Regions from separate parts of the Thalassotalea montiporae genome, predicted to be linked through region 2. Evidence: predicted binding sites of a transcription regulator. Region 2 holds the regulator's gene; the other holds the start of a gene.
What was found. Region 2 encodes sigma-54, which starts transcription at its own class of promoters, with help from an activator protein. Its sites were predicted from a motif close to GTTGGCACGNNNNTNGNNT; they were not measured.

Region 1 (14,982 bases), 440 kb from region 2:
TTAACATCGATAATGCTATTTTCTGTCACCGCAGTTTCACCTTCTGCAAAAGCATCCGGTTGAGTAACTTCCTGCTGCTCGTTAATCGTTACCGTAATGCCACCATGAGTAATTGCCGCAGCGAGTAATTTAACTTCAGAGCCAATAACTATGGTGCCTGTACGTGAATTCACGATAATTTTTGCAGCCGGTGAGTCGGGTTCAAATTCAAGATTTTCTATCATCGATAAAAAACTAACGCGATCTGATGCGTCACGCGGCGCTGTAACTTTGACGGACGTTGCATCTATTGCACGAGCCGTGCCAGCGATAAAGTCATTGATGGTATCTGCCATGCGTTTAGCTGTCGTAAAATCTGAACTTCTCAGATTAAACGTAATATGATCGCCCGACATAAATGCTGACTTGATTTCACGCTCAACCGTTGCCCCATTTGAGATACGACCAACAGTAGGAGTGTTAATGACAACACTTGAACCATCTAAACCCTCAGCGCCTAAACCACTTACTACTAAGCTACCTTGCGCAACGGCATAGGCGTTGCCGTCAATACCTACCAAAATTGTTTGTAATAATGTACCGCCACGTAGGCTGGCAGAGCTGCCAATTGACGACACCGTAATGTCAACCTTCTGACCTGGCTTAGCAAATGCTGGCAGGTCAGCGTGCACAGCAACCGCCGCAACATTCTTAATCTGAGGTTTCAAATTTGCGGGCATAGAAATCCCAAAATTACTGAGCATGGTTTTAAAGCTTTGCTCAGTAAACGGCGTTTGTTCACCAGTGCCAGGTAAACCAACCACCAAACCATAACCGACTAGTTGATTCGAACGAACCCCTTGAATATCAGCCAAGTCTTTGATGCGCTGGCTATGCGCGCTAAAAGTAGATAGAAGCGAAACGCTTGCTAATACGACACTGCAAATTTTGATGAATTTATTCATATTAACATCTCCAAGCTTACGAATTGTTCCGTAAGCTTATAGTGGCCACCAAGAACTGTTGAAAAATCGAGTTAACCAGCCTTGCTCTTGCACATCGGCAAAAGTTCCTGTGCCAGCGTATTGGATACGCGCATTCGCGACTTTGTTTGACATAATGGTGTTGTCATAAGTGATATCTTGCGGACGAATAATGCCCGTTAAACGAATATATTCGTCACCATTGTTTAGGGTCATCCATTTTTCACCGCGGATCATTAAGTTGCCGTTTGGCAGCACACGCAATACATGAACTGAAATATAACCGTTTAAGCTGTTACCTTGATCTGCTCTTGAATCACCGCTGTAATCAGTTTCTTGATTAAAGCCAAATTGAATCGAATCGCCTTTGAATGTCGCGTTGCGACCGCCTAAACCAACGATTGGGTCAAGCGTTGCTTCATTTTCTTTGGTAATTTCTGTGGTCGCACTTTTTTGTGCTTGCGTGCTCTCATTTAAAATCACCGAAATAATGTCGCCAACGCGGTGGGCTTTCGAATCCGAATAAATATTGTTAACGTAATTAACTTTGAATAACGACCCCGTTGGCACCACTTCTTCTTCCTCTGTCTCAGGTAAAATTGGCGCAAATTCAGGGTCGTCAGGCAGCACTTTTGATTGTTGAACGCTAGCGCAGCCAGTTAGCAGCGCCATAATAATCACGATAGTTAGTTGTTTCATCAGGTTAACCTCAACTATTAAAGTTGCTGGTTCAAGTAACTCAGCATTTGATCGACCGCTGAAATTACTTTTGAATTCATTTCGTAAACCCGTTGGCTCTCAATCAGGTTAACCAACTCTTCCGTGGTATTTACATTTGACGTTTCAAGCGCTCCTTGCACTATCATGCCGTAACCTTCCAAACCTGGCACACCTTGCGCTGGCGCACCACTAACAGCTGTTTCAGTAAATAAGTTCTGACCAATCGGCTCTAAACCAGTTGGGTTGATAAAGTTGACGGTGTTAATTTGACCAACAACGGCGTTGTCAGCCTGTCCTTGAATTCGTACCGAAACTTCACCGTCTTGCGAGACATTAATCTCAAGCGCATCATCTGGAATTGTAATTTGTGGCTGTAATGGATAGCCGGCACCAGGGGTAACAATGTTGCCTTCTTCGTCCATCGTAAATTGACCATTACGGGTATATGACGAAGTACCATCTGGTAGTAAAACTTCGAAGAAGCCGTCACCTTGAATCATTAAATCCAATGAATTGTCTGTGGTAATCATATCCCCTTGGGTATGAATTTTTTGCGTTGCAACCACTTTGGCACCGGCACCTAACATTAAACCCGATGGTAATTCAGTGTCTTGAGCACTACGACCACCCGGCTGATTAATTGTTTGATACAGCAGGTCTTCGAATACTGCGCGACTTTTCTTAAAGCCAACAGTACTCGCGTTCGCTAAGTTATTGGAGATAACAGCAATATCTTTTGTTTGCGCATCTAAGCCAGTTTTACTAATCCACAATGCTGGGTTCATACTTCACCTCGAAAAAATAAATTAGAAAGCACGCAATAACGAAGAACTTGCTGAATCAATTTCTTCTGCTGTTTTCATTAGTTTCAGTTGCATTTCAAATTGACGCTGCAACGCAATCATGTCGGTCATTTCATTAACAGGGTTAACGTTACTGGCTTCAAGCGCACCGCTTGCTAGTTGCACGGTTACATCCGCTGGCTCATTATTGCCGTCTTTACGACGAAACAAGCCGTCATTACCCTTTTCAATGTCTCGTACATCTGGGTTAACCATCTTGATACGGCCAACTTCTTCTTGTGCGTTAGCTGGCGCACCTTCTGGCTGAACGGAAATTGTTCCATCACCGGAAATATGAATATTGTTAACCGGAAGCGGTAAAAAAATCGGTCCGGCGTCACCAATCAATAAATCACCATTGCTGGTTTCTAGGCCGCCCGTTTCAGTTAACTTTAAATGACCAGCTCGGGTATAAGCTTCGCCACCATCTGGCGTTTGTACTGCTAACCAACCATCACCTTGAATGGCAACGTCAAGATCACGTCCAGTGGTTTGAATTGAACCGCCGCCAAAATTTTGGCTGGCACGTTCAGTCATGGAAAACACCCGAGTTGGCAACCCTTCACCAAAAGCCTGCATGGTTCTAGCTTGCGCTAAATCGGCTTTAAAGCCAGTAGTCTTGGCGTTTGCGAGGTTGTTCGCTGTAACCGCTAAAGCGTGCATATTTTGCTTTGCACCGCTCATTGCGACATAGAGCATTTTATCCATTGTGGACTCCGATCAACGTTGCATATCTGTTAGTTCAATATTCTTAAACTAGTAAAAGCAAATAAAGTGCCAGAAATACCAACTTACCGATAAAAAGAAAATCAGAAGAGAATTTGAAGTGTAAAGCGACAGTACAAAGAAGAAGGCGTGAATTATAAAGTAGGCGTAAAAAATAGAAATCAAAACAAAGCCCCAATAAAACTTGGGGCTTGATAAACAAAGCTAGATAATTGTTTAATAAATCTGCTAGTAGACTATCGAATCTGCAAAATTGTTTGGTTTAGCTGGTTATCAACTTCTAGTGAACGAGAGTTCGCTTGGAAGTTACGCTGAGCGGAAATCAAATCGATAAGCTCGGCGGTTAAGTTTACGTTCGACTGCTCAAGTGCCGATGAGTTAATCGTACCAAATGTACCTGAGCCGGCTTCACCTGCTAATGCCTCACCCGAAGTTAAACTTTCTTTCCAAGAGGTTCCACCGACTTGTGTCAATCCTTGGTTATTGGCAAAGCTAACTAGAGCAACTCGCGCAAGCGGCTCTGAAGTACCATTTGAGTAGGTGGCACGAATTAAACCATCGTCGTCAATATCAAGACCTGTTAATCGGCCAACCGCTAAACCATCTTGTTCTAGTGATGTAACTTCAAAGCCCGCAGCAAATTGCGTAGGCTCGTTAGGGTTACCGCCTGTTGTATCTAAATTAAAGTCAATGGTAATTGTCTGTGTCGGATCTGCACCATTAGTTAAAATACCTGCACCCAATGTGTTAGTGATTAATGTATCGGGAAACTGACCTTTAAATTCGCCGCCGGCAGAAAAATACAAGCGTGCTGCACCAGCTGGTATACCCGCACCGGTTGGAGTCGTAGGTGGCGTAGAATTATCTTCACCCACACCAGTTGGCGAAGGGTCGTTAATGGCAACTTGGTTACCATCAACAGCAGTATAGACATCCCACTCATTAGCCGCTGATTTTTTAAAGTAATAGGTCATAACATGGCTATCACCTAAACTGTCAAATACGGTTACCGACGTGGAGTGGTTATACGTCAGAGGATCGGTAATATCAAATGCCGCCGCAATAACCGGATCGCCTGCTGGCAAGTTCATGCGAATATCGACCTCGCGACTCTGCATTGGAGAACCCGAAGCTGTCGGAATTTGTATCGGTGAAGCGGTACTTAGCGCAACAGAAGATGAAGAGCCATCACTGTTAACGGGGAAGCCTAATAGGTGACCACCCTGCGAATTAACAATAAAGTTATCTGAATTTAACTTGAATTCACCAGCACGCGTATAAGAGCGCTCTAAACTACTCAATTCAGGCACTGTCGCGAAGAAACCGTTACCTGTAATCGCCAAATCCAGCGCGTTGTTGGTAAAACGTATACTACCTTGGGAAAATTGCTGTGCCACTTCTGAGGTAAGTACACCATCACCGGCTTTTGTATTACCTGCTGCCAATAGCGATGTTGCAAATACATCGACAAACTCAGCGCGAGACTCTTTAAAACCTGTGGTGTTAACATTGGCGATGTTATTTGACGTTACATCTAAATCTTTTTGGGCAGCGTTTAAGCCACTTAGTGCTACATTGAAAGTCATAGTTTCACCTCTTGGAAATCTTTTATTGAATTAACTTACTAAGCTGATTTCGCTTAGCCTTGAGTTACTTCAACAACATCAGATAAATTCATCGTTGAACCGCCGTTTAGGTTCAACACAATATTACCGCCAGCACCTGCTAGCGTTACGCTGTCTACTTTTCGGTAAGTCATGGCTTGCAGCTCTGACGCTTGGCCGTCAACTAAGCCTGCAACGCGGAAACGATATGCCCCTTCAGGCGCTAACTCGCCATTTGATGTCATACCATCCCATGTAAAATTCGACTCACCTGCTGGCACATTGCCAACGGGAACTGTTTGGATAATTTCACCCGCCGTATTTTCAACATAAATATTGACGTTACTCGCAGGGCTATCAGTAACAATCTTACCTTTTGGCTGCTCACCTGTTGCCATACCAAAAGTATTGTCTTCAACCAAAACGCTTCGACCGACCAAAGAAGAAGCTTGTAATGCTTGGCTTGACGACATTGAATTTGCAAATTGTGCAAATGAGTCATTAAGTCTTGCCACACCGTCTGTCGTTGAAAACGCCGTCATCTGCGAAATCATCTCGTTGTTCTCTACAGGCTTGGTTGGGTCCTGATGAGCAAGCTCTTGAGTCATCAAGGCAAAGAAATCTTCTTGGGTTAACATGCCGTTGTTATCATCGGCTTCTGGTACCCCAGTCTCTCGTTGCCAGCGAAGGCCGTCTAAACTGCTGCTGCCACTAACTGAATCCATACTCTATCTCACTCTAACTGCTGGTCGAGCCTATTAGCTCTGACCTAATCTCAGGGTTCTGTTCACCATATTCTTAGCTGATTCCGCTAATTGAATATTGGTTTGATATGAACGTGACGCAGAAATCATATTGGTCATTTCTTCCATCACATTCACATTCGGTTTGTAGATATAGCCGTCTTTATCCGCCATTGGATGGTCGGGTGAATACTCAACGTTAAGCGGCTTATCGCTTTCTACAATACCAAGTACTTGAACGCCAACGGAGCCATCTTGTCCTGCGGCAGCTTTTTGCATCTCAGCGGCAAAAACCGGATGACGCGCTCGATAGGTTTGATCGACACTGCTACTGACGCTGTCAGCGTTAGCAATATTACTGGCAGTGGTGTTCAACCTGACCGATTGCGCCGCCATGCCTGAGCCACTGATATCAAATACATTAAATAAGCTCATAATTATTGCCCTCCAGATAGCGCTTTTTTCAGCCCTTTAACTTTAGAATCTAAAAATTGCACACTGGCTTGATACTGTAATGTGTTTTCTAGATACAAGTTTCGTTCCACTTGTACATTTACAGTATTACCGTCACCTGTATCTGGTTGATCTGGAACGCGAAATCCTTCACCAGCAGTCATTTCAGTACGGATATCAAAGTGCTTTTCGTGAGTGCGAGCCATGCCCGCTTGTTGATTTTTTGCCGCACCGGCAAGTGCGTCTTGGAAGTTCATGCCCTTGGCCTTGTAGCCAGGGGTATCGGCATTAGCAATGTTACTTGCAATTATTTCAGCGCGCTTGGCACGCAACATCATCCCTTGCGGGTGAATTCCGAACGCTTTGTCAAAACTAATAGCCATAATGCTACCTCCAAATCATTTGAAAGTAGCAATACAATTACTATGCCAACATTAGCGTCAAATTTATGATTGCTTTTGGTAAACGATGCCAGGGTTACACCTAAGCATATCAAATTGTTGATTTAATCCAGAAAGTGATTCAGAGGCTCCAAGGAATAAGTAGCCATCTTTATTGAGCACTCCGTGAATTTGAGAAAGGATTTGCGCTTTAATTTCCGGTGAGAAATAAATAAGTACATTACGACAGAAAACGATATCGAATCTGCCAATAAGGCTATAACTATTCAGCAAATTTAGCGGGCGGAAGCTCACCAGCTTTCGAACCGCTTCTTTGACCCTAAGCATGCCGTTATCACCAGGTTCAAAAAACTGACGCTTACGCTCTGCCGAAAGCCCTCGCGCAAGCGCTAGGCCGTCATAATGGGCATATTTACAATGCTCAAGCATAGTATTTGAAATGTCTGTGCCAACAATTTGAACCCCACCAGGAAAAGAGCCAGGCTTAGATTGCATGTATTCAAGTACCGTCATGGCAATCGAATATGGCTCTTGACCAGACGAGCTGGCCGCAGACCAAATCTTTAATGGCATACGTTGGTTCGCAAAATCAGGTAAAATTTTGCTTTTTAACAGTTCAAAAGGATAATCATCACGAAACCACAAAGTTTCATTGGTTGTCATCGCATCAATAACCGCTGCACGCAGTTGACGCTCCATGGGGCTAAGTGTGCGTTGCACAAGCTCAGCCAATGAAGCAACCTCAAATTTTGCCATCAGCGGCGCTAAGCGGCTTTTTACTAAATACTGCTTATTATCACCCAATACGATTCCGCATTGTTGCTCAAGAAAGGTTCTAAAGTCGTGATAACTTTTGTCATCTAATTGTCTAGCTGGCACTGCAATGTCCTAAAAGCAAACTAAGAAAAGAGGATTAATCTTCAATTTTTAACCACTTTTTCACTGCAGTTGCTAATTCGTCAGGGTGAAACTTCGGAATAAAGTCTTCCGCTCCAACTTTTTCAACCATGGCATTGTTAAACACACCGCTTAGTGAGGTATGCAAAATAACCGGCATCGAACGCATTTTTTCATTGCTTTTGATTTCTGCGGTCAAGGTATAACCGTCCATTTCTGGCATTTCAATATCAGAAATTAATAAGGCAACTTTTTCTTCGATAGTATTACCGCACTGCTCTGCAATTTCATTGAGTTGATTAAGGGCATCTTGACCATTTTTAGCCAATACCATTTTAAGTCCTAGCGGCTCAAGCGCTCTCTTGACTTGGTTTCTCGCAACGGTCGAGTCGTCAGCAATCATGATCACACGCTCACCCAAGCTAGCACCAACAGAGGCATCAGCAACCTCTTCACTCAAGTCGGTAGACACTGGGTTGATTTCGTTAAGGATCTTCTCAACATCTAAAATTGACACCATTTCTTTGTCAATTTCAGTAACGGCCGTTAGGTAACTAGATTTACCAGCACCTTCTGGCGGCGGCATAATGTCTTGCCAGCTCAGTGTAGTAATACGCTCAACCCCAGCAACTAGGAAGCCCTGAACACTGCGATTGTATTCAGCGATAATAATAAAACAGTTTTCCGTTAACGGTATTTCAGGACCACCAGTGGCCTTACTTAAGTCGATCACAGAAATAGTTTGCCCACGAATGTGCGCAACACCTTTGATAAAAGGATCTTGGTTTGGAAGCGATGTTAACTGAGGGCACTGCAGCACTTCACGTACTTTAAATACGTTAATGCCAAAACGCTGTGGTCCAATTAATTTAAAAAGCAATAGCTCGAGTCGGTTTTGGCCAACTAACTGAGTACGTTGGTTTACCGAGTCTAAAATGCCCGCCATAGTTACCCCTTAATCTCATGTGCAACAGAAAAGGCACAATTCTTGTTTACTATTAATTTAACATTAGTCTAAGCGCCTGTTTTTTGACAGCGCCGTTAAATACTTGAGTTAAAACTAAGCCATTTGATATTAAGCATAGTCGAGTATTTAACGTCAATAACACGATGACACGTAAACATGAGCAAATCGAAGATTCTTTTCACTTTTTTAACGCTGTGCTATCAGCTTCAATCGCAAGCAATTGCCACCAGTTTTGATCGAGACTTTATTGAAGGCCTCGCTAAACGTTCAGTTGAGGATAGCTTCACACATGTTAGTAATCGTAAAGTCTCCGTTACTGCCGCCAAGCTCGACCCTAGAATAGTGATCAAACCTTGTGACCAGAATTTGCAGGCCAATATACCTGATATTCATAACAGTAGAAACGTAAATGTTAAAATAACTTGCGAGGGATCAAGCCCCTGGAATCTATATGTTCCTGTGAAAGTGACGATAGATGCCCCGGTAGTAGTTGCTAAATATGCAATCGACCGCGGCAGCATGCTAACCCCTGATAATATCCAAATTGCTTACATTGATGAAAAACGCTTGCGCGGTGAGGCCATAGGCGACGTAAACAGTCTCTATGGCGCAAAAGCCAAACGCAACATTGTGAAGGGTAAGGCAATATCGCCTAATCACGTTTGTTCGGTATGCAAAGGGGATAATGTGACACTCATCGCTCGCAGTAGTACCTTTAGTATAAAAACATCGGGAACATCAGTTTCCAATGGCCACGTTGGCGATAAAGTGCGAGTTAAAAATAATCGCTCTGGTAAACTCGTTACCGGCCGAGTAAGTGGCGTTAATAAAGTGACCATTAATTTGTAAATAATGATAAAGAAATTCAGTAATTGGCCGATAATATTATAGAATGAGTAATACACAACATGCAGGTGTAAGAAATGGCTATTAATATCAACAACTTGAATAATAACAATCAAGTTAATCGTACTGTGCAGCAGCAACAGAACGACGTAAAGAACCAAGTCGACCAAAAAGCGGTTAACACATCTCAGGCGACAAGAGTTAGCCAAGATTCAGTGTCACTAACACCGCAAGCAAGACAGTTGAACGATATCCAAAAGAAAAACGGTGATGCGCCACCAGTGAATCAAAGAAAAGTTGATCAACTAAAAGAAGCAATTCAATCAGGTGCTTACAAGGTAGATGCGGAAAAGTTAGCGCAAAGCATCGCCAAATTTGAATTTGATTTACTATAGAGAATAACAATGAGCTCAAGCGTCTCACAGCAATTACTTAATAAACAACTAGAACAACTGACTGCTCTAGAGCAGTTGTTAATTGACGAAAAAGAATTGCTCACGCAACGAGACCCTGAGGCTTTAAATACGCTTACCGAACAAAAAAAGGTATTGCTTGAAGCGATTGAAGGGTTAGACGCTAATATCAGCAAAAATCCACAGTTTTTGGCGGACAAAGCGCAAAACCTGCTCGATGATTCGCTTAAAGAAATTCAAGCTACCCTGCTCCGTTGTCAAGAGCTCAATATCATCAATGGCCAAGTGATTACTCATTCACAACTTGCCGTTGAGCGCATGAAGACGACCCTATTAGAGCGTCACAATCGCTCTTCAATGACGTACGATAATAAAGGTAAGAAACACGCTGGGCTAAGCAGTCTTGATATGAAAGCCTAGATATCAAAGCCAAGTAAAGAAGCTTGGATATAAAAGCTTAAGCACAATCGCTTAACCTGAAGTCTACCTATTCCCAATTAGATAGCCTGTAATCATATTTTAGGTGACGTTAGCTAGACAAATCCTCAAGTCAAAGCCGGTGAAACAAAAACACTACCTATAAAAAACGCCAACATTAAGTTGGCGTTTTTTTATGTTATTAAGCTTTGCTAATCAATAAACTTAGTGATTAGCGCAGTCAAAACGGCAAGTTATTTTTGCTCAGTCATACTGCTAGCATCATCTGCTGCTTGGTTATTATTTACAGTAGCCTTTTTGCTATCAAAGTCAGCGTCATGATCTTCGTCACCAACTACATGCTCTAATTTAAGCTTTTTCACTGAGCGAACCGTTGTTATTGGGCCTGAACATGCGTACAAAACAAATACTGCCATTAACAGTTCAGCAGGGCTAGAGGCGACAACCACAAAGACCAAGACAATCAGTAAGACCACAATAAAGCTGACCTTTCCTTTCCAATCGACTTCTTTAAAGCTGTTATACCTAAAGTTGCTCACCATTAATAAACCAGTAACTATGGTCAATAAACCCATAATAAAGCCATAGTCTTGGCCGTTTAGTTGATATTCCGTACCGACCCAAACAATACTCGCGATAACACCAGCTGCTGCTGGGCTTGCTAGCCCTTGGAAATAACGTTTATCCGCAACCCCTACTTGAGTATTAAATCGTGCTAAGCGAAGCGCTGCACCGGCAACAAAGACAAAAGCCGCAAGCCAACCAAACTTACCCATACCAGAGAGCGCCCAATTATAGGCCACTAACCCAGGGGCGATGCCGAAAGAAACCATATCAGCCATACTGTCATACTCGGCACCAAATTCACTTTGAGTATTGGTAATACGAGCAACTCGGCCATCTAGCCCGTCAAAAATCATTGCCACAAAGATAGCAATTGCAGCAGCTTCGAAATGATTATTCATTGACGAAACAACCGCGTAGAACCCTGAAAACAAGCCTGCCGTAGTTAATAAGTTCGGCAATAAATAAATACCTCGGCTTTGGTTCACATTAGCATTAGGCGAAGTCATATAAGCGAGAAATGTCCTTGTCTGATAAAAACAGCTAATTTAGCACATCTCTTTTAGCGCCGCATTACGTAAATTTAGTAACAGATTAATTCAAATAGGCACGGTAAGCTCAAAACATCGGGGATGTTCACTGTGCAATCCCAACACTGATAATTAATCAACTTACAGCTTTGCGTGCAGTGAGTCAGAGGTCAGAAAAAACGCTGTCAATATATCAACTTAATGTTTAAGATGGGTTAAACTTTATTCAATGCTGTTGGCTGGGAAGTTTGCTAGTAAAAGGCCTTAATTATGTACAAGTTGATTCCAACACTTTGCCTGCTGTTATTCACAATGTCAGGAAACGCTCAAGATACAACTGTTTACCGCTGGGTTGATAAAGACAATATTGTGCATTTTAGTCACCAGCATCCTAACGATAAAGATTTTGCCAAAGTCGATGTCCGCGTTGCTTATGCGCCAGTAGTTCCTGACGGTGAAAAAAACTCATTTGTTGATGATTGGTTGGCAGAAAGGCAAGCACAAAAAGAAGCCAAGAATGAGCTCGAACGTGCCCGCCAGGCTTCAGAGTTAATTGAAAAGAACTGCCAAGCAGCACAAGTTAATTTGAAATTGCTTGGTGGTTTTGAACGAATTTTATTAAAAGAACCAGACGGCAGCTCTCGTTTACTAACGCCAGAGGAAAAGCAAGAACAGCGTATGCTGAATAAACAACACGTCGAAATTTACTGTGATGATAACGACAATAGCTAATGCAATTTAGCTGCGATAACTTATTCAGTTAACAGCAGTAACCAATCATCAAAAAGGTAGCAGCTACCAAGCTACTACCTAAAACCATTACCTAAAAGCACGACCTAAAATCACTCACTGGAAAGTTATCTACATTTACACTTTTCTTCTTGCGCTAAAACAATCAAAAACATCACTATTCCGTAGTGAAAGTAAATTTGTCATCAGCAAATTGAACAACGATTTTCTGGCCCTTTTCAAATTCTCCTGCCAGTAAACGCTGCGCCATAGGGTTTTCAATATCTGTTTGAATTGCACGTTTTAATGGCCTAGCGCCAAATAGAGGATCAAAACCAACTTCTGCAACCTTTCTTAGTGCACTGTCGTCAAGGTGCAAACCAAGCTCTTGCTGTGCTAAACGCGCTGATAAAGATGCAATTTGAATCTTAGCAATTTCAACTATTTGCTCTGCGACTAATGGATGGAAAACAACGGTATCATCAACACGGTTAATAAATTCAGGTTTAAAATGTTGGCTAAGCTCTGCCATCACAGAGGCTCGCATTAATTCGTATTCTTCGTCACCGCTATAGCTTTGGATTGATTCCGAGCCAATATTGGAAGTCATAATAATGACGGTATTTTTAAAATCTACCGTTCGCCCCTGACCATCAGTTAAACGGCCGTCATCAAGCACTTGTAGTAAAATATTGAACACATCAGGGTGCGCTTTTTCAATTTCATCGAGCAGCACTACCGAATAGGGCTTTCTGCGCACAGCTTCGGTTAAATAGCCACCTTCTTCATAACCCACATAACCTGGAGGGGCTCCCACTAGTCGAGCAACGGAGTGTTTTTCCATAAACTCAGACATATCAACGCGAATCAAGGCATCTTCAGTATCAAACAAAAATTCGGCTAGCGCTTTAGTCAACTCTGTTTTACCAACACCTGTTGGGCCTAAGAATAAAAAAGAGCCTATTGGCTGATTAGGATCTGCCAAGCCTGCTCGTGATCGGCGAATAGCGTTAGCGACAGAAACAACGGCTTCAGACTGGCCTATGACGCGCTGATGAAGTTCATTCTCCATACTGAGTAACTTTTCACGCTCTTCAGACAGCATTTTAGCTATGGGGATGCCAGTGGAGCGACTAAGCACGTCAGCAATTTCAATTTCAGTAACTTTGTTACTGAGCAAGCTCATTTCTTGCATTTCCGCTTGACTGGCTAAATCTAACTGCTTTTCAAGTTCAGGGATCCTGCCGTATTGCAGCTCAGACATACGATTCAAATCGCCCGCACGGCGTGCTGAGTCCAAATCTATTCTCGCTTGTTCAAGTTCTGCTTTGATGGTTTGCGTCCCTTGCGATGCTGCTTTTTCAGTCGTCCAAATCTCATCTAGCTCGTCATATTGCTGCTGCGTATCTTTAATTTCTGCGTTAATGGCGTATAGACGTTTGATTGACGCATCGTCAGTATCTTTCGCCAAGGCGCGTTGCTCTAGTTTAAGCTGAATAAGTTTACGCTCTAATTTGTCCAAGTTTTCTGGCTTAGAGTCCATTTGCAAGCGAATACTGGAAGCCGCTTCATCAATCAAGTCAATTGCCTTATCGGGTAATTGACGATCGCTGATGTATCGGTGAGAAAGTGTTGCAGCGGCAACAATTGCCGGATCGGTAATATTCACCGAATGATGCAGTTCATAACGCTCTTTTAGACCACGTAAAATCGCGATAGTGTCTTCAACACTTGGCTCATCAACGATAACTTTTTGGAAGCGGCGCTCAAGCGCTGCGTCTTTTTCAATGTACTGACGATACTCGTCGAGTGTTGTCGCTCCAACACAGTGTAAATCACCGCGTGCAAGTGCTGGCTTCAGCATATTTCCAGCATCCATTGCACCATCGGCTTTGCCTGCGCCGACCATGGTATGTAGCTCGTCAATAAACAGAATGACTTGCCCTTCTAACTTAGACAACTCATTCAATACTGCTTTTAAACGCTCTTCAAATTCACCACGATATTTTGCGCCCGCCACCAGTGCGCCCATATCAAGCGACAATACCTGTTTGTTCTTCAGCCCTTCTGGCACTTCGTGATCAACAATACGTTGCGCTAAACCCTCGACAATGGCGGTTTTACCAACCCCTGGGTGACCGATAAGTACAGGGTTGTTTTTTGTGCGACGCTGAAGCACCTGAATTGCACGACGAATTTCATCGTCACGACCAATTACAGGATCTAGCTTACCTTGCTCTGCACGCTCGGTGAGATTAATCGTAAATTTATCGAGCGCCTGTCTTACATCTTCCGCATTTTGATCGTTAACGTTTTGACCACCTCGTATACGCTTAATGGCATCTTTGAGCCGCGCTTCTGTCGCCCCTAGCGACTTTAAAATCTGGCCTAGCATGCCAGTATCTTCTAGCGCAGCTAATAAAAACACATCAGAAGAAATGTAAGCGTCTTTTAATTTTTGCGCGTACTTATCACAAAGGTTTAGCAAGTTACCGGTTGTTGATGAAAGTTGAACTTCACCACCAACACCGTGAACTTTTGCCAGCCCATCAAGCGCTTTATCAACTTGTTTGCGCAGCGAGCTAACATCAACCCCTGCACTTTTTAACAAAGGAATAACGCTGTTACCAGATTGCTTTAGTAAGGCCATCATTAAGTGCAGTGGTTCAATAAACTGATGATCTCGCCCCAATGCTAATGATTGCGCATCAGAAATAGCTAATTGGAAAGACTGAGTAAACCTGTCTAAACGCATACAAACCTCGGTTCTCGATAATTTCTGGTTAGCATTAGCAAGTGTAAAATGATAGTGATTTAGCTCACTGTAATTTGCTAACGCTTTAAAACTAACATTATCTATAGGGGCTTAACTGCTAAAATCAAGTATATGTAGGGTGCGATGTTGATTTAAAACAAGCTTTTAAGGTTCTTTGGAGGAGCTAATAATATGCAGAGGGGCTAACAGTAGCAGCGTAAGCACTAGTAATCGTTGCGGCAGATAATACTTGCCATACGGCCTGTGACGCTTTCGCGTCGGTAAGAATAATATTGCTGCGCCATAGAATAGGTGCAATGAGGCAGGCTGGCTACCTCAACAATACCTGAAGCACTGAGTAGACATTGCGCAATTTGATGCAGGTTCGCCAA
Region 2 (14,982 bases):
AAATAAGCCATGGATAAAGCTACCTAGTGCACTTGCTAGCGTATATTGGGCACCAGAGGCAAAGGCGTGGGGGCAAAACTCCCCATGTGCATCTTGAATTAATACACTGTGGTGACACAAAAGATCATATAGCTCACCTGTCATGGCGGTTTTAAACAGCTTTACTTGTCCATCATCAACTAACACCCACTTGGTGTGTGTGCCTGGTAAGCAGATTAAGTGCTGCCCTTGTTGATGCGCTTGGTCTTGCGCCAACCAGCCAAGCACTTGTAATTCTTCACCACGCATAACGTCGCGATGGTTATTTTCATGGCTGCAGTGTAGCCCTGGCACTATGGATAGTTGCTGATCACGGCAAGTAAAGTGTAAACACGATTGTGCAACCATATTAGGTGAAATAGGGCAGGGTAAATAAGTGGTTTCTTGCCAGCCTATGCTTGAGCCAATTTGCCCAGCCATAATAATTGGCAAATGTTGATAGTGCGCTTGCCATGGCGCAATGCAATTAAACAGCTCTTGTTCGAAGCCATGGGTGACTTTAGTGACGCCACGCGCATAACTTGTTGCTAGCAGTCTAAGCGAATTATCCTGTCTGTATTGACATAGATAAGCTCGCAAATGGCTAGTTCCCCAATCAATGGCAATGAGATCTGCATGTTCAATGCTATTCATATGTGTTGCATCCACCCTAAGTGCGTCCACCATCAATGGTGATTGATTGACCAGTGATCATTGCACTATCGTCAGACGATAAGAACATCGCTAACTTCGCCACTTCAGAGGGCGCTATTCTTTTCTTGATTGCCATTGCTGCCATCCATTGCTTTTCTTGGCGCTCGCTAAGGTAAGAGGCCAGTTGTTTATCGGTTGCTATCCAGCCGGGTAAAATCGCATTAACGCGAATGTTGTAGCGACCATAGTCTTTGGCTAAGGATTTTGTCATGCCAATAAGGCCAGCTTTTGCTGTGGTGTAGCCAACCATATTTTTCGGGCCAATGAGTGCGTTGATTGAACTAAAATTAAGAATTACGCCACTTTTTTGTTTACGCATTTGTTCGAAAACAGCTTGTGCAGCATAAAATGCCGCATCTAGGTTTATTTGCATGCATGATTGCCAATCTTGTGGACTGACATCTTGTGGCCTATGGCGCATATCATTGGCAACATTGTTTATCAGTACATCCATGCCACCCAATGCCTCAGTTGCACTGGCAATTGCATGGGTAAGCTCAGGTTGTACAGTCACATCAACTACCTGAAACCAAAGCTGTTGGTGAAAGCTCGATAATTTTTCAAGCAATAATTGGCCAGCTTCTTCATTGATATCAATAAATGCAACGTAAGCGCCTTGTTCGACAAAAGCTCGAACCATCGCTGCACCAATGCCAGAGGCACCGCCAGTGATAAAAATACGCTTGTTGCGCAAACTCAAGTACTGGGTTGAAGTAGACAATATAACTTCCTAATAAATAAGCACTAATAACACTTTAGCGAATTTTATATCAGGTGCAAACCGCACCGCAAAAACAGGTGACCCAATGGCAAACGCAAATTTCATGTGTTCGTTATTTAATCAATAATATGTTATATACTATTATATTAATAATAATAAAAAGCAAAACGCTGCGAAACAACTCACTATTGTTTATGTTAAAAAAGAGTAACTAACTGGCTATCGCGTGCTAAGGAAAAGCAGTAGTATATATTTATCAGGCATAAGAACGCAGACTATAAAACCTTTTAGTTGCAACAATAAAAAGTGGTGAATATGGCAATTGCACTACCGCCATTAAAACCTTAGAAGCAAGAGAATGTGATGAGAAGTAGCCCTAAACACAATTTAACCCATCAATTAACACATAACCTTGGCATGGCAATTGTTAAAGGTGACTACCCTGTGGGATCTGGGTTGCCATCTGAAGCTGACCTTTGCTTGCAATATGATGTTAGCCGCAGTGCGACGCGTGAAGCGGTTAAAATGCTGTCAGCAAAAGGACTGATATCTTCTCGTCCTAAACAAGGCATCTTAGTACTGCCAGAAAGCAGCTGGAATATGTTTGATACTGATGTACTGAGTTGGATTTTAAACAGTAAGCCTTCATTGACTTTACTTAAAGAATTTACGCAAGTTAGGGCTGCAATCGAGCCCGAAGCCGCTGCTCTTGCCGCTTTAAATGCCAGTGATGAGCAAATAGCAGAGATTGAAAAAGCGCTATCTCGCATGGCCGATGCAGATAAAGGCTTAGATGACCCGCTTGATGCCGATATCGCCTTTCATACGGCCATTCTACTGGCCAGTGGTAACCGATTTATCGCTCAGCTTACCGATTTTATTGGGACTGCACTTCGAGTGAGTATACGCTATACCAATCGTATTAAAGGCGTTCCCGGGGCTGATGTACAAAAGCACGCTGACATTTTTAATACCATACAAACCCGAAACCCTGAACAAGCAAGAGAGTGTGTAAGCACTATTTTAGACGAGGCGCTCGCCTTGATTGATTCTCAACTGGATCCCCAATCTTAACAGCAACCCCTTCTCCAAAATTACTAATAATGTAGCAGCACAATCATGCTGCTATAATTTTATTACTGCATTGGCATAATGATCTGCCACGCAAACACTAAACGTAGTTAACCTGTGTCCTAGATGTACTTCGCGTATGTAAGTAATTGCCAACAATAACGTGCGGCAGTCTGAGTTAGGCTAATACTTGGCAACACATAAGCTGAGGAATTGATAATGCTTAGACACTACTTTATTAGTGAAAACCTATCTGAGTTAAAAAACCTGCAAAGCGAGTTGACTGAGCAAGGCGTTACTGATCCGCAAATTCATGTCTTAAGCCATGATGATGCTGCTATTGACGAGCACAACTTGCCTGAAGTTGAATCTGTACTGAAAAAAGACGTTGTCCACTCAACTGAAATTGGTGCGGTTATTGGTGTGATTGCGGCAGCAATTACATTATTCGTTGCTTATTATATGGGCTGGACCGAATCGGCCGCAGGTTGGTTACCTTTCGTCTTATTAGCGATCGTTGTATTAGGGTTTTGTACTTGGGAAGGCGGTTTCATCGGTATTCAGCGCAATAACGTGCATTTTGAGCGCTTTCAAGAAGTGCTGAGAAAAGGGAAACATGTGTTATTTGTTGATATCGAGCAAAACCAAGAGCAAATGTTAGCCAAAGTGATCAGTCATCACCCTAAGTTACAGCTTGCTGGCACTGGCGAATCGGTACCAGGGTGGCTTGTAAAAGGGCAAAACGCCTACCAGAGCTTTATGAAGACGATGCCATAGTAATGTATCAAGCGTTACTCTAGCTTGCGTTAAAGAAATTAGCTTGTGTTCAGGCAGTGAGCTTGCGTTCAGAACATTAGTTTGCGTTAAGGCAATTAGCTTTCGTTGAGGCAATTAGTAAGGCATAGGGGAGTAACTAAAGGCATAACCTTTTAGTTCTTGATCAACACATCGACTCATCGGCGTTGGGTAAGCGTTATACGCTCACTGCTAGTAGGGCACGCGAAAAAAAGGCCAGCAATTAGCTGGCCTCAATATAAGCTAGTTAGATAGCACGCATATTACGAGGTTTTAACTCGTGTAATATCTGCCCCAAGTGCTTGTAGTTTGTCTTCAATATGCTGATAACCACGGTCAATGTGATAAATACGGTCAACTTGTGTTTCACTGCTGGCCACTAAGCCGGCAATCACTAAGCTCGCTGAGGCACGTAAATCAGTAGCCATCACTTGTGCACCATTAAGCTCTGTAACGCCAGTAGTGATTGCTGTGTTGCCTTCTAAAGCGATATTCGCGCCCATACGCTGAAGTTCTGGAACGTGCATAAAGCGATTTTCGAAAATTGTCTCGGTAACGTGAGCCGAGCCTTCGGCAAGTACGTTAAGGGTGACAAATTGCGCTTGCATATCGGTAGGAAAAGCTGGGTGTGGTGCGGTTTTAACATTAACGGCTTTTGGGCGCGTCGTCATGTTCAATTCGATCCAATCATCACCTGTGGTTATATTTGCGCCAGCTTCTTGCAACTTACTTAAAACGGCATCTAACGCTTTTGGATCGGCGTTAAGGCATTTTACATGACCTTGAGTGACTGTTGCTGCGACCAAAAATGTGCCGGTTTCAATGCGATCTGCCATGACTCTATGCTGAGTGCCGTTCAGGCTTGGCACCCCTTCAATGGTCAGTGTGTCGCTGCCAGCGCCGCTTACTTTTGCGCCCATGGCATTTAGAAAGTCAGCTAAGTCAACAATTTCAGGCTCACGCGCCGCGTTTTCAATAACCGTTGTACCTTCAGCTAAGGCTGCAGCCATCATTAAATTTTCTGTTCCCGTGACGCTGACGGTGTCCATAAAAATAGTTGCGCCTTGCAATCGGCCATCAACTTTAGCCTTGATATAGCCTTGCTCCACGTCAATGGTAGCACCCATTTGCTTTAAACCTTGAATATGCAAATCAACTGGGCGAGCACCAATAGCACAGCCGCCTGGTAATGAAACTTCTGCATGGCCAAACTTAGCTAATAAAGGGCCAAGCACCAAAATTGATGCACGCATGGTTTTAACAAGTTCGTATGAAGCTATGTGCTGATCGATTGAGCCGGCAGTGATAGATAGCGTATTTTCCGCGTCCCAACTTACTTGTGCACCAAGCTGTTCAAGCAATTTAATGGTGGTATTAATGTCGTTTAGGCGTGGAACATTTGTGATCTGTACTTTTTGGTCGGTCAAAATACCAGCCATTAAGATCGGCAAGGCAGCGTTCTTTGCGCCAGAGATGGTAACTTCGCCGTTTAATCGGTTACCGCCGTTTATTTTAAAAGAATCCAAGGTGCTATTTCTGTATGTTTCTGTTGAGTCAGTTTCGTTTGTGTCTGATGGCGTTTAAATTGCAATGACTAAAGCGGAAGGTTAAACATTTTATCTTTCTTCCACTGCTCAGGCGTGAAAGTCTTAACGGTTAAAGCATGAATGCGACCGTCATTAATTGCCACCGCTAATGGCTTAGAGATTGCCTGCTGTTTTTTGACACGGCTTAGTTCAGCGAAAACTTCTGCGACCGCAATAACTTTACACTGTGAGCCATCAAAGGCTACGTGCAATTCATCTAGTTTGATAGCGTCATTAATAAGTTGTTCGATTTCTGAAATTTCCAAAGGTGTCTCCTAGTGGGTTACGCGCTGGGTGATAATAGTAACTGATCTACATCACTAAGTTGTGCCAATTTTAATAAATCTTCTGACAGCTCTGCAAACGATAACTGGCATTTATGGCGTTTTGCTTGCTCAACCAAAAAAAGCAGCCAAGCAAGCCCTGCGGTGTCAACGTCGGTAACCTGCGCGAGATTCACCACCATTTTATCTGTTTTGACAATGTTGCGGTGCGCTTTATTTTTTATCGTCGCGACCGTGTTGCTGGTTAGCTTGCCTTTTAGCTGAGTAACTTGGTTATTGATATCTATAGCTAGCATCTGAACTATTGCTCATCTTGCTTAAAAACCACGTCACGTTCTGCTTTTTCTTTCAGCATATCGGTCACATGAGTTAAGCCTTTCTGGCGAATAATACTGCTTAATTCCGCTTGTTTACTGTCGAGCAAGCTTATACCTTCAGCAACCATATCAAATGCTTTCCACTCATTCTTTTTACGGTTTTTGCGCACCTTAAAGGAAATATCAATTGGCTCGCCGCCTGGCTGTAAAACACGCGTATTCACAGCGACAATCTTTTGTTTGTCTAATTTGCGGCCGGGATCGAATTCCACTGTTTGGTCATTGTACAAGGTAAACACTTGTGCATATGAGGTGACTAGGTAGTCTCGAAACACTGGCACAAACGCCTTTCGCTCTTGTTCTGTTGTTTTCTTAATGTTTTTACCAATCACCTTGTATGCCGCATAGCGATAATCAACGTATGGCAATAGCTCTTCGCGAACAACGGCTTTTAGCAAGTTTGGGTTTTCGCGAATCGCTTGTTGCTCGTCTTTGACGCGTTTAAATGTAATTTCAGCTACTTGCTGAATCATTGCATAAGGGTCTTGCTTACTGATTTGTGCATGAGCACTGGTCGTAAGCAATAGTGCTGAACACAGCACTGCATTGCTTATTAATTGGATAAATTTTCTCATCTAATCGTCGCTCCCCTGACTAAATAAAAATTGACCGATCAACTCTTCTAATACTAGGGCTGGCTTGGTATCTTCGATAAAATCACCTGGTACTAAAGTGTCGACTGACTCATCAACAAACCCTGGATCTAACCCTAAGTACTGCTCGCCAAGCAATCCTGCAGTTAAAATAGATACGGAGGTTGCTTCTGAAAAGCCTTGGTATTCTGCGAAAATTTCTAAGGTAACAATTGGCGTAAAGTCTTCGTTATCTAACGCAATATTGCTTACTCGACCAATAACTACGCCACCAATTTTGATTGGAGAGCGCACTTTCAAGCCACCTATATTGTCAAACTTTGCATATAGCTCGTATGTTTGCCCATTGCCTGAAATACCAGAGTCGGCAACTTTTAGTGCAAGCGCTAATATCGCGGCTAAGCCGAGCGCAACAAATAAGCCAACCAATAATTCTAATTTTTTAGACGTCATGTCTTTCACCTAACCTATCAATAATTCTTTGCAATAATTCTTTGCAACAGTTCTCTGCAAAAAAATAAATCGAATGCATTTATACCCAAACATTAGCACCCGAACATTAGTGCCCGAAAATTAGCGCGCGAACATTAGCGCCGTTAATATAAAATCTAAACCTAACACTAGCAGTGATGATTGCACTACGGTAGCGGTAGTAGCGCGGCTGATGCCCTCTGATGTCGGCTCACAAGCATAGCCTTTGTATACGGCAATCCAAGTGACAACAAAAGCAAACACTAAGCTTTTGATAATGCCGTTGAGCACGTCTTTTTCAAAATCAACCTGTGCCTGCATAACTGACCAGAAAGTGCCGCCATCAACGCCAAGCCAATCAACACCGACCAAGTGCGCACCCAAGATACCGACCATCGAAAATATGCCGGCAAGCAGTGGTAGGCTGATAAAGCCCGCCCAAAAACGCGGCGCGATAACACGGCGTAGTGGGTCTACCGCCATCATTTCCATGCTGGATAACTGCTCGGTCGCTTTCATTAAACCAATTTCAGCGGTTAACGCCGAACCTGCGCGACCAGCAAACAACAAGGCCGCAACCACAGGGCCTAATTCACGTAATAGAGATAGCGCAACCATCGGCCCCAAGCTCGCTTCGGCGCCGTAGCCGACTAAGATGGTGTAGCCTTGTAGCGCCAGTACCATGCCGATAAAGGTGCCTGAGACCACAATAATGATCAGTGACAACACACCGACTGCATACAGTTGATTAACCAGCAATGGAAAGCCTTTGCGTGGGTTAGGCATTTGTACAATTGCAGAAAACAGCATCATCACGGCTTTACCTAAACCCGCAATTATCGCTAGGGTCTTGCGTCCTAATTGGGAAATCGCCTGCATAACTTAACTTTGGCCTCGCAAAATGTCAGAAGAGATAGGTGGCGCATTAAAGTGGAATGGCACCGGACCATCGGCCTCACCTTGCACAAACTGTTTCACTAGAGGTGAAGATTGCTGATGAATTTGCTCAGGTGTGCCATGACCAATAATTTTTTGTTCGGCAATAATGTAAATGTAATCAGCTATGCTCATCACCTCTGGCACATCGTGTGAAACCACGATCGAGGTTAACCCTAGTGCGTCATTTAGTGCTTTGATCAACCGCACAATAACGCCCATAGAAATAGGGTCTTGGCCCGCAAATGGCTCGTCATACATAATAAGTTCAGGATCAAGTGCAATTGCGCGTGCTAGCGCGGCACGTCTTGCCATACCACCAGACAATTCACTCGGTTTCAATTGGCGCGCACCACGTAAACCAACGGCTTGCAACTTCATCAAGACCATTTTCTCGATGATATGTTCTGGCAATTTAGTGTGTTCGCGAATTGGAAAAGCGATGTTGTCAAACACTGACATCTCACTAAATAAAGCGCCACTTTGAAATAACATGCTCATGCGCTTGCGCACATCATACAATGCGTTACGACCGAGCGTCGGAATATTGTGATTGTCGAACAGAATTTGCCCACTTTCTGGCTTAAGTTGGCCCCCAATCAAGCGCAACAGGGTGGTTTTACCGATACCACTTGGTCCCATTATTGCGGTTACTTTTCCTTTTGGGATAGACAAACTGATGTTGTCGTAAATCGTCCTTTCTTCACGTTTAAAGGTAACGTTTTTAATTTCAACCAAAGTCTCTGGCATTAACGCTTTTTACACCAATTTAACAGGAATATAAGTGGCGAATGTTACCTTAGCGGCTAACATTGTTCATCTGAATTTGACAAATTTTTACAGAATAAATGTGTATAAGTGTTTCTATTTAGAACTTTGTAAAGTTTGCGTTCTCAAAGCATGTTAGCTACCCAATGCTGCGGCCTGTTCGTAAAAAAGTGATAACTGAACAAAAAAGCAGCAGGTTGTGTGTGAATTTGACGGTAAATTCATTTTCTTCTTTTTTTTTATCTGCTTAACAGCGACAATTTAACGTGAGAGTCAGGAGTAGTAAATGTTATTGCAAGTATTGATATTAGTTGTCGCGCTCGTTGTCCTTGTATGGAGTGCTGATAAATTTGTATATGGTGCCTCGTCGGTTGCCCGAAATTTTGGTGTTTCACCTATGATTATCGGCTTGACGATTGTTGCTATGGGCTCGTCTGCGCCCGAAATGATGGTGGCAGCAACAGCATCGCTCGATGACAAAGCAAATACTGCAATCGGTAATGCAATTGGCTCCAATATCACTAATATCGCTTTGGTATTAGGCTTAACAGCGCTACTTAAACCACTGCAAGTCTCCTCTTCAACAGTTAAACGCGAGTTGCCGATTGCCTTGGGCATTACATTTATTGCGTTTCTAATGCTGATCAACCTTGAGTTAAGCATAGTTGAGGGCAGCATTCTAATGGTCGGCTTTTTTGTCTACATCGCAACGTTATTAGTGATCACCTTACGCCGCGCTAAAACTAATCCTGTTGACGACCCTATGATTGTCGAGGCCGAAGCAGAAGTGCCAGAAGCAACGAGTAATAGCAAAGCATTTCTGTGGTTGGCTGTTGGCATGGTGTTGCTGCCGTTAAGTGCAAGTTACTTGGTTGACTCAGCCGCCTTTATTGCCAAATCCTTTGGGGTTAGTGACCTCGTTATCGGTTTAACTATTATTGCTATTGGTACCAGCTTGCCAGAACTGGCAGCAAGTATGATGAGTCTGATAAAGAAAGAAGATGACTTAGCACTTGGTAACATCATTGGCTCCAATATTTTTAATATTCTTGCAGTGTTATCACTGCCAGGAATAATTGCGCCTGGCGCTATAGATGCCGAAGTTGCAAGCCGCGATGCGCCATATATGCTGGCGATTACCTTGTTGCTGTTTGCGCTGTGTTTTAGTCGCGAAAAAGGTGCGTTCCGTATCACGCGACTAAAAGGCGCGACCTTGTTTTTAGCGTTTATTCTCTACCAAGTTATTTTGTTTAGCCAAGTGGCATAAGCGGCTTAATCAGCAACATTGTCGATAAATATTTAAATGCTTACATCAATTAAGAGTTTGCTTTACTAATGAATTCTGAAAATTTTATAACCTTGGGTAATAAGGTACTTGAGACTGAATTAGCTGCAGTTGAAGGTTTGAAGCAGTACTTAGACAAAGGTTTTGCGAGTGCATGCCAAACCATGTTTGATTGCCAAGGTAAAGTGGTAGTGGTTGGCATGGGAAAGTCGGGTCATATCGGTGGTAAAATTGCGGCAACACTAGCAAGTACTGGTACGCCAGCGTTTTTCGTGCACCCAGGTGAGGCTAGCCATGGCGATTTAGGAATGATTACCGAAAATGATGTGGTGCTCGCTATTTCAAATTCTGGTGAAACCGGTGAATTACTGGCAATTATCCCTGTGATTAAGAGAATCGGCACGCCGCTTATTGCGATGACAGGCAACCCTGAGTCAACGTTAGCTCAATTGGCTGAACATCACGTTTGTGTGAAGGTTGAACAAGAAGCCTGCCCGCTTGGCTTGGCACCAACCTCTAGTACTACCGCCACACTTGTGATGGGCGATGCCATTGCAGTGGCCTTACTCAATGCGCGTGGTTTTACAGCGGATGATTTTGCTTTGTCACACCCAGGCGGCAGTCTAGGAAAAAGATTACTACTGCGCCTGAGTGATATTATGCACACCGGTGAGCGCTTGCCTGTTGTACCAACTAGCGCCTTAATCAAAGAAGCTTTAGTCGAAATGAGCGAAAAAGGCTTAGGTATGACTGCTGTTTGTGATGAACAAGGAAAGCTCGCTGGTATTTTTACCGATGGTGACTTACGCCGCATTTTAGATGGTAAAATTGATATTCATCACGACGGAATTGTGTCAGTGATGACGAAAACGCCAACCACTGCACTGGCTGACTTATTAGCGGCTGAAGCGTTGAATGTGATGGAAGAGAAAAAAATAAACGGATTGATTGTGGTTGATGAGCAAAACCAACCTGTAGGTGCCCTAAATTTACAAGACTTGTTAAAATCAGGCGTACTCTAATGACACTAGAAAACACGATGGACACAGCACAAGACCTCGTATCGACACTTTACGGCCCCGTCGCCAAGAAAGTTATTGCCATTGCCAGCAACATTCAGCTATTGGTATGTGACGTTGATGGCGTATTTTCTGATGGGCGTATTTACCTAGGTAACCAAGGTGAAGAGCTCAAAGCGTTTCATACCAAAGATGGTTATGGCATCAAGGCGTTGATTGCCTCGGGTGTAACGGTCGCCATTATTACTGGCCGAAATTCGCGAATAGTTAACGATCGCATGAAAGCGCTAAACGTTGAACATATCATTCAGGGCAAAGAAGACAAGTTACCCGAAATGAAAGCGCTAATGAGCGAACTGTCGATTACGGCTGAGCAAGTGGCGTATATCGGTGATGACATGGCCGACTTACCTTGCATTGAGTATGCTGCCTTGGGAGTTGCGGTTAATGATGCACACCCAGCTGTCATTAACAAAGCAGATTATCGCACTTTTACGCTAGGTGGCTTTGGCGCTGTGCGCGAACTTTGTGATCTTATTATGCATAGCCAAGACACATTGGTAGACGCTAAAGGCGCGAGTGTATGAATCGACTTTATGGCCTAGCGCTAATCGCTTTCTTGTTTAGCCTTATGGCCTATGGCGTTGTGCAATGGCGTCAAGCACAGCAGCAAGACGCTGACATTGTTGAAGCAGAGCTTGTCCCTGACTTTATTGCTGAGGCGCTTAATAGTGATATTTACAGTGAGAGCGGCCAATTATCGCATCATGTTATTGCCGAGCGCATGGAACACTATGCTGAGTTGGCATTTACTCACTTTGAGCAGCCTAAATATACTGTATATCCAAAAAATGATTCGGCACCATGGCAACTCGAAGCACTTGAAGGCACGCTTTATAACAATAATCGCGTGGTATTAAAAAACCGTGTGACATTAATGGCGACAGAGCCAGACAGTTTGATTAAGGAAATTCACTGTAAATATTTAGAACTGGATTTGAATACCAATATTATTAGCTCTGATCAAACCATATTGATTCAGGGAAAAGACTTTACTATGTATGGTTCTGGGCTGATTATAGACTTAAACACTAAACAAATGACATTGACCGAGCATGTACAAACTATTTATAAAAAAGCTGCTAGCTAGCCTAGCGGTCGCGAGTGTGATCAGCACTCCGACACTTGCTGCAAAAATTGACCTTGAGCAAGAAATTCATATCTCGGCGGGGCGTCAAGCAGGTGACTTAAAGAACAAAATTGCCAGCTACTTAGATGATGTAGTGATTTCACAAGGTTCATTGAAAATTAAAGCTGACCTCGTGCAAGTTTTTAGTCAAAAAGATCAAGACGTGCAAACCTATGTTGCTAAAGGGCAACCAGCAACATTTGAACAACTGCTTGAAGATGGCAGTAAGATTCGTTTGCAAGCCAATGAAATTAAATATGAACCATTAACGTTCACTATCACCATCTCGGGCAATGCATTGTTGACGCAAGCTGGTAGTGAAGTTAGCGGTGAGAAAATCGTATACAACACGCTAACTGAACAATTGGAAGCAGAGGGTGGCAGTAACCAGTCGGTAACCACCATTTTAAAACCTAAAGCAAAAAGTGATAAATAGCCGATGACACAAGAAGTAACACTTACCGCGTCTGGCTTAGCAAAAGCTTATAAAGGTCGACAGGTTGTTAAAAATGTCAGCTTGTCGGTCAGTACTGGACAAATTGTGGGTTTACTTGGCCCTAATGGTGCGGGTAAAACCACGTCGTTTTATATGATTGTTGGCTTAGTGCCGAACGATAGCGGTGAAATCACTTTAGGGGCAGATGATTTAACTTTGTTGCCTATGCATGAGCGCGCGCGTCGCGGTATTGGCTATTTGCCGCAAGAAGCGTCTATTTTTCGCAAACTGACGGTTTATCAAAACATCATGGCGATCTTGCAAACACGCAAAGACTTAACGGAAGTTGAGCGTGAAGAAAAACTCGAATTGCTTATTGAAGAATTCAATATCGGCCATATAAGAGATAATACGGGCATGAGTTTATCGGGTGGTGAACGTCGTCGTGTTGAGATTGCCAGAGCGTTAGCAGCCGACCCATTGTTTATTTTGCTAGATGAACCTTTTGCCGGTGTTGACCCAATTTCAGTTGGCGATATTAAAAAGATTATTTTGCATTTAAAGCAACGTGGCATTGGCGTTTTGATCACTGACCACAATGTTCGCGAAACACTTGATGTGTGTGAGCATGCATATATCGTTAGTCACGGAGAATTAATCGCTGAAGGTGATTCAGAACAAATTTTGGCGAATCAGCAAGTAAGAGATGTATACCTAGGTGAGCAATTCACGCTATAGTTAAATCATTAGCGTTTTACTTGAATAAAAGAACACAACAAAAGGAAACCGTTAGACTTAAATGCGTCCATCATTGCAGTTAAAAATTGGTCAGCAACTTACGATGACGCCGCAACTTCAGCAGGCTATCAAGTTACTACAATTATCAACATTAGACCTTCAACAAGAGATTCAAGAAGCGCTGGAAAGCAATCCACTGCTTGAAGTGGATGAGTCGGCGAGTGCCTCATCGGAAAGTAGTGACAGCGAGTCTATTGACGATGCTTATTCTGCTACGGCAACGACTGAGCAGGTGACAACAGATGGTTCTGAAGATGCTATGCCTACCGCTGATGAAGTCAGCACTACCGAGGCGATGGAAAAAAATGACATTCCAGAAGAGTTGAGTATTGATACCACTTGGGATGAGTCATTTAGTGCAGGTGTAAGTAGCTCAGGCATTGGCACTGCAGGCAGTGATGACTACGTTTATCAAGGTGAAACCACCGATTCTATTCAAGACCACTTGCGCTGGCAAATGGAGCTAACACCCTTTAGTGAAACCGATGAAGCCATTGCTATGGCAATTATCGATGCCGTTGACGATGCTGGTTACCTAACTGTTTCTGCCGAAGATATTTTGGAAAGTCTAGGTCTTGAAGAAGTTGAACTTGATGAAGTTGAAGCGGTATTAAAGCGTATTAATATGTTCGATCCTATTGGGGTGGCAGCGCGCTCTATTCCTGAATGTTTATTGATTCAATTGAATCAGTTTGATAACGACACACCGTATTTAGCAGAAAGTAAGCTGATCATTAGCGAGCACATTGATTTATTGGGTAATCGTGACTATCGTCAAATAATGCGAAAAACCAAGCTCAAGGAAGACCAGCTGCGCGAGGCACTGCGCCTGATCCAATCATTAAACCCAAGACCTGGTGATGCGGTAGTGCAAGGTGATGATCAGTACGTTATCCCAGATGTTTCTGTGGAAAAGAAAAATGGTCGCTGGGTGGTTGAGCTTAATCCAAGTACAGCACCAAGATTATCAATTAATCAGCAATACGCAGCGATGACCAAAAGTATGAAGTCATCGGACGATAATCAGTTTATCCGTTCAAACCTGCAAGAAGCCAAATGGTTCATTAAAAGTTTAGAAAGCCGCAACGAAACGCTGCTGAAAGTGTCAAACTGTATTGTTCAGCGTCAGCAAGGCTTTTTTGAATACGGGCCAGAAGCGATGCGCCCGATGGTGTTAAACGACATCGCAGAAGCGGTTGATATGCATGAGTCAACCATATCGCGTGTAACCACGCAAAAGTTCATGCACACGCCTAGAGGTATTTTCGAATTAAAGTACTTCTTTTCTAGTCATGTTAGTACGGAAAATGGGGGGGAATGTTCATCTACTGCTATCAGAGCATTAATTAAAAAGCTTGTCTCAGCAGAAACTCCATCGAAACCATTAAGTGATAGCAAAATGGCGGAACTATTAGCAGAGCAAGGGATTAATGTTGCGCGACGGACAATAGCTAAGTACCGAGAGTCCTTATCTATTCCACCGTCAAATCAAAGAAAAAGTCTACTTTAAGTATTCAAGCAATGAGGAATAAAGCTTATGCAAATTAATTTATCAGGCCACCACGTAGAAGTGACAGATTCATTACGCGATTTCGTTAACACTAAGTTTGCAAAGCTGGAGCGACATTTCGATCACATCAACAATGTATACGTCGTTCTTACCGTAGAAAAATTAAACCAAAAAGCCGAGGCGACAGTTCACCTCAACGGCACAGAGGTTCACGCCTCAGCACAAAATCAAGACATGTACGCATCAATTGACTCGCTCATTGATAAACTTGACCGCCAAATCCTTAAATACAAAGGTAAAATTACTCAGCATTAAACTATGAAGCTGCAAGATATACTAACCGAGGACTGCACATCCTGTGCAGTCCCACTGTCAAGCAAAAAGAAAATCCTCGAGCAAATTTGCAGTATT

Region 1: flgA (flagellar basal body P-ring formation chaperone FlgA) is a predicted target of sigma-54. The motif match lies at 8,324-8,342, and genes of this name have one in related genera.

Annotation. Positions count from the first base shown of each region.
Region 1 covers NZ_JBQRUO010000001.1:913,845-928,826, reverse strand. Annotated here, with positions in the region: gene ACSLUR_RS04005 (flagellar basal body P-ring protein FlgI) at 1-944, opposite strand, end outside; gene flgH (flagellar basal body L-ring protein FlgH) at 981-1,661, opposite strand; gene flgG (flagellar basal-body rod protein FlgG) at 1,679-2,467, opposite strand; gene flgF (flagellar basal-body rod protein FlgF) at 2,489-3,232, opposite strand; gene flgE (flagellar hook protein FlgE) at 3,487-4,836, opposite strand; gene ACSLUR_RS03980 (flagellar hook assembly protein FlgD) at 4,890-5,579, opposite strand; gene flgC (flagellar basal body rod protein FlgC) at 5,613-6,032, opposite strand; gene flgB (flagellar basal body rod protein FlgB) at 6,035-6,433, opposite strand; gene ACSLUR_RS03965 (CheR family methyltransferase) at 6,497-7,330, opposite strand; gene ACSLUR_RS03960 (chemotaxis protein) at 7,365-8,294, opposite strand; gene flgA (flagellar basal body P-ring formation chaperone FlgA) at 8,472-9,164, shown strand; gene flgM (flagellar biosynthesis anti-sigma factor FlgM) at 9,239-9,556, shown strand; gene ACSLUR_RS03945 (flagellar protein FlgN) at 9,566-9,994, shown strand; gene pssA (CDP-diacylglycerol--serine O-phosphatidyltransferase) at 10,246-11,085, opposite strand; gene ACSLUR_RS03935 (DUF4124 domain-containing protein) at 11,377-11,838, shown strand; gene clpB (ATP-dependent chaperone ClpB) at 12,014-14,590, opposite strand; gene pgeF (peptidoglycan editing factor PgeF) at 14,815-14,982, opposite strand, start outside.
Region 2 covers NZ_JBQRUO010000001.1:471,731-486,712, forward strand. Annotated here, with positions in the region: gene ACSLUR_RS01920 (2-dehydro-3-deoxygalactonokinase) at 1-672, opposite strand, end outside; gene ACSLUR_RS01925 (SDR family NAD(P)-dependent oxidoreductase) at 689-1,453, opposite strand; gene ACSLUR_RS01930 (FadR/GntR family transcriptional regulator) at 1,817-2,527, shown strand; gene ACSLUR_RS01935 (NAD/FAD-utilizing enzyme) at 2,744-3,301, shown strand; gene murA (UDP-N-acetylglucosamine 1-carboxyvinyltransferase) at 3,583-4,845, opposite strand; gene ACSLUR_RS01945 (BolA family protein) at 4,914-5,171, opposite strand; gene ACSLUR_RS01950 (STAS domain-containing protein) at 5,189-5,485, opposite strand; gene ACSLUR_RS01955 (MlaC/ttg2D family ABC transporter substrate-binding protein) at 5,491-6,141, opposite strand; gene mlaD (outer membrane lipid asymmetry maintenance protein MlaD) at 6,142-6,612, opposite strand; gene mlaE (lipid asymmetry maintenance ABC transporter permease subunit MlaE) at 6,733-7,509, opposite strand; gene mlaF (phospholipid ABC transporter ATP-binding protein MlaF) at 7,513-8,316, opposite strand; gene ACSLUR_RS01975 (calcium/sodium antiporter) at 8,621-9,601, shown strand; gene ACSLUR_RS01980 (KpsF/GutQ family sugar-phosphate isomerase) at 9,670-10,641, shown strand; gene kdsC (3-deoxy-manno-octulosonate-8-phosphatase KdsC) at 10,641-11,225, shown strand; gene lptC (LPS export ABC transporter periplasmic protein LptC) at 11,222-11,788, shown strand; gene lptA (lipopolysaccharide transport periplasmic protein LptA) at 11,805-12,263, shown strand; gene lptB (LPS export ABC transporter ATP-binding protein) at 12,267-13,001, shown strand; gene ACSLUR_RS02005 (RNA polymerase factor sigma-54) at 13,063-14,571, shown strand; gene hpf (ribosome hibernation promoting factor) at 14,599-14,886, shown strand; gene ptsN (PTS IIA-like nitrogen regulatory protein PtsN) at 14,890-14,982, shown strand, end outside.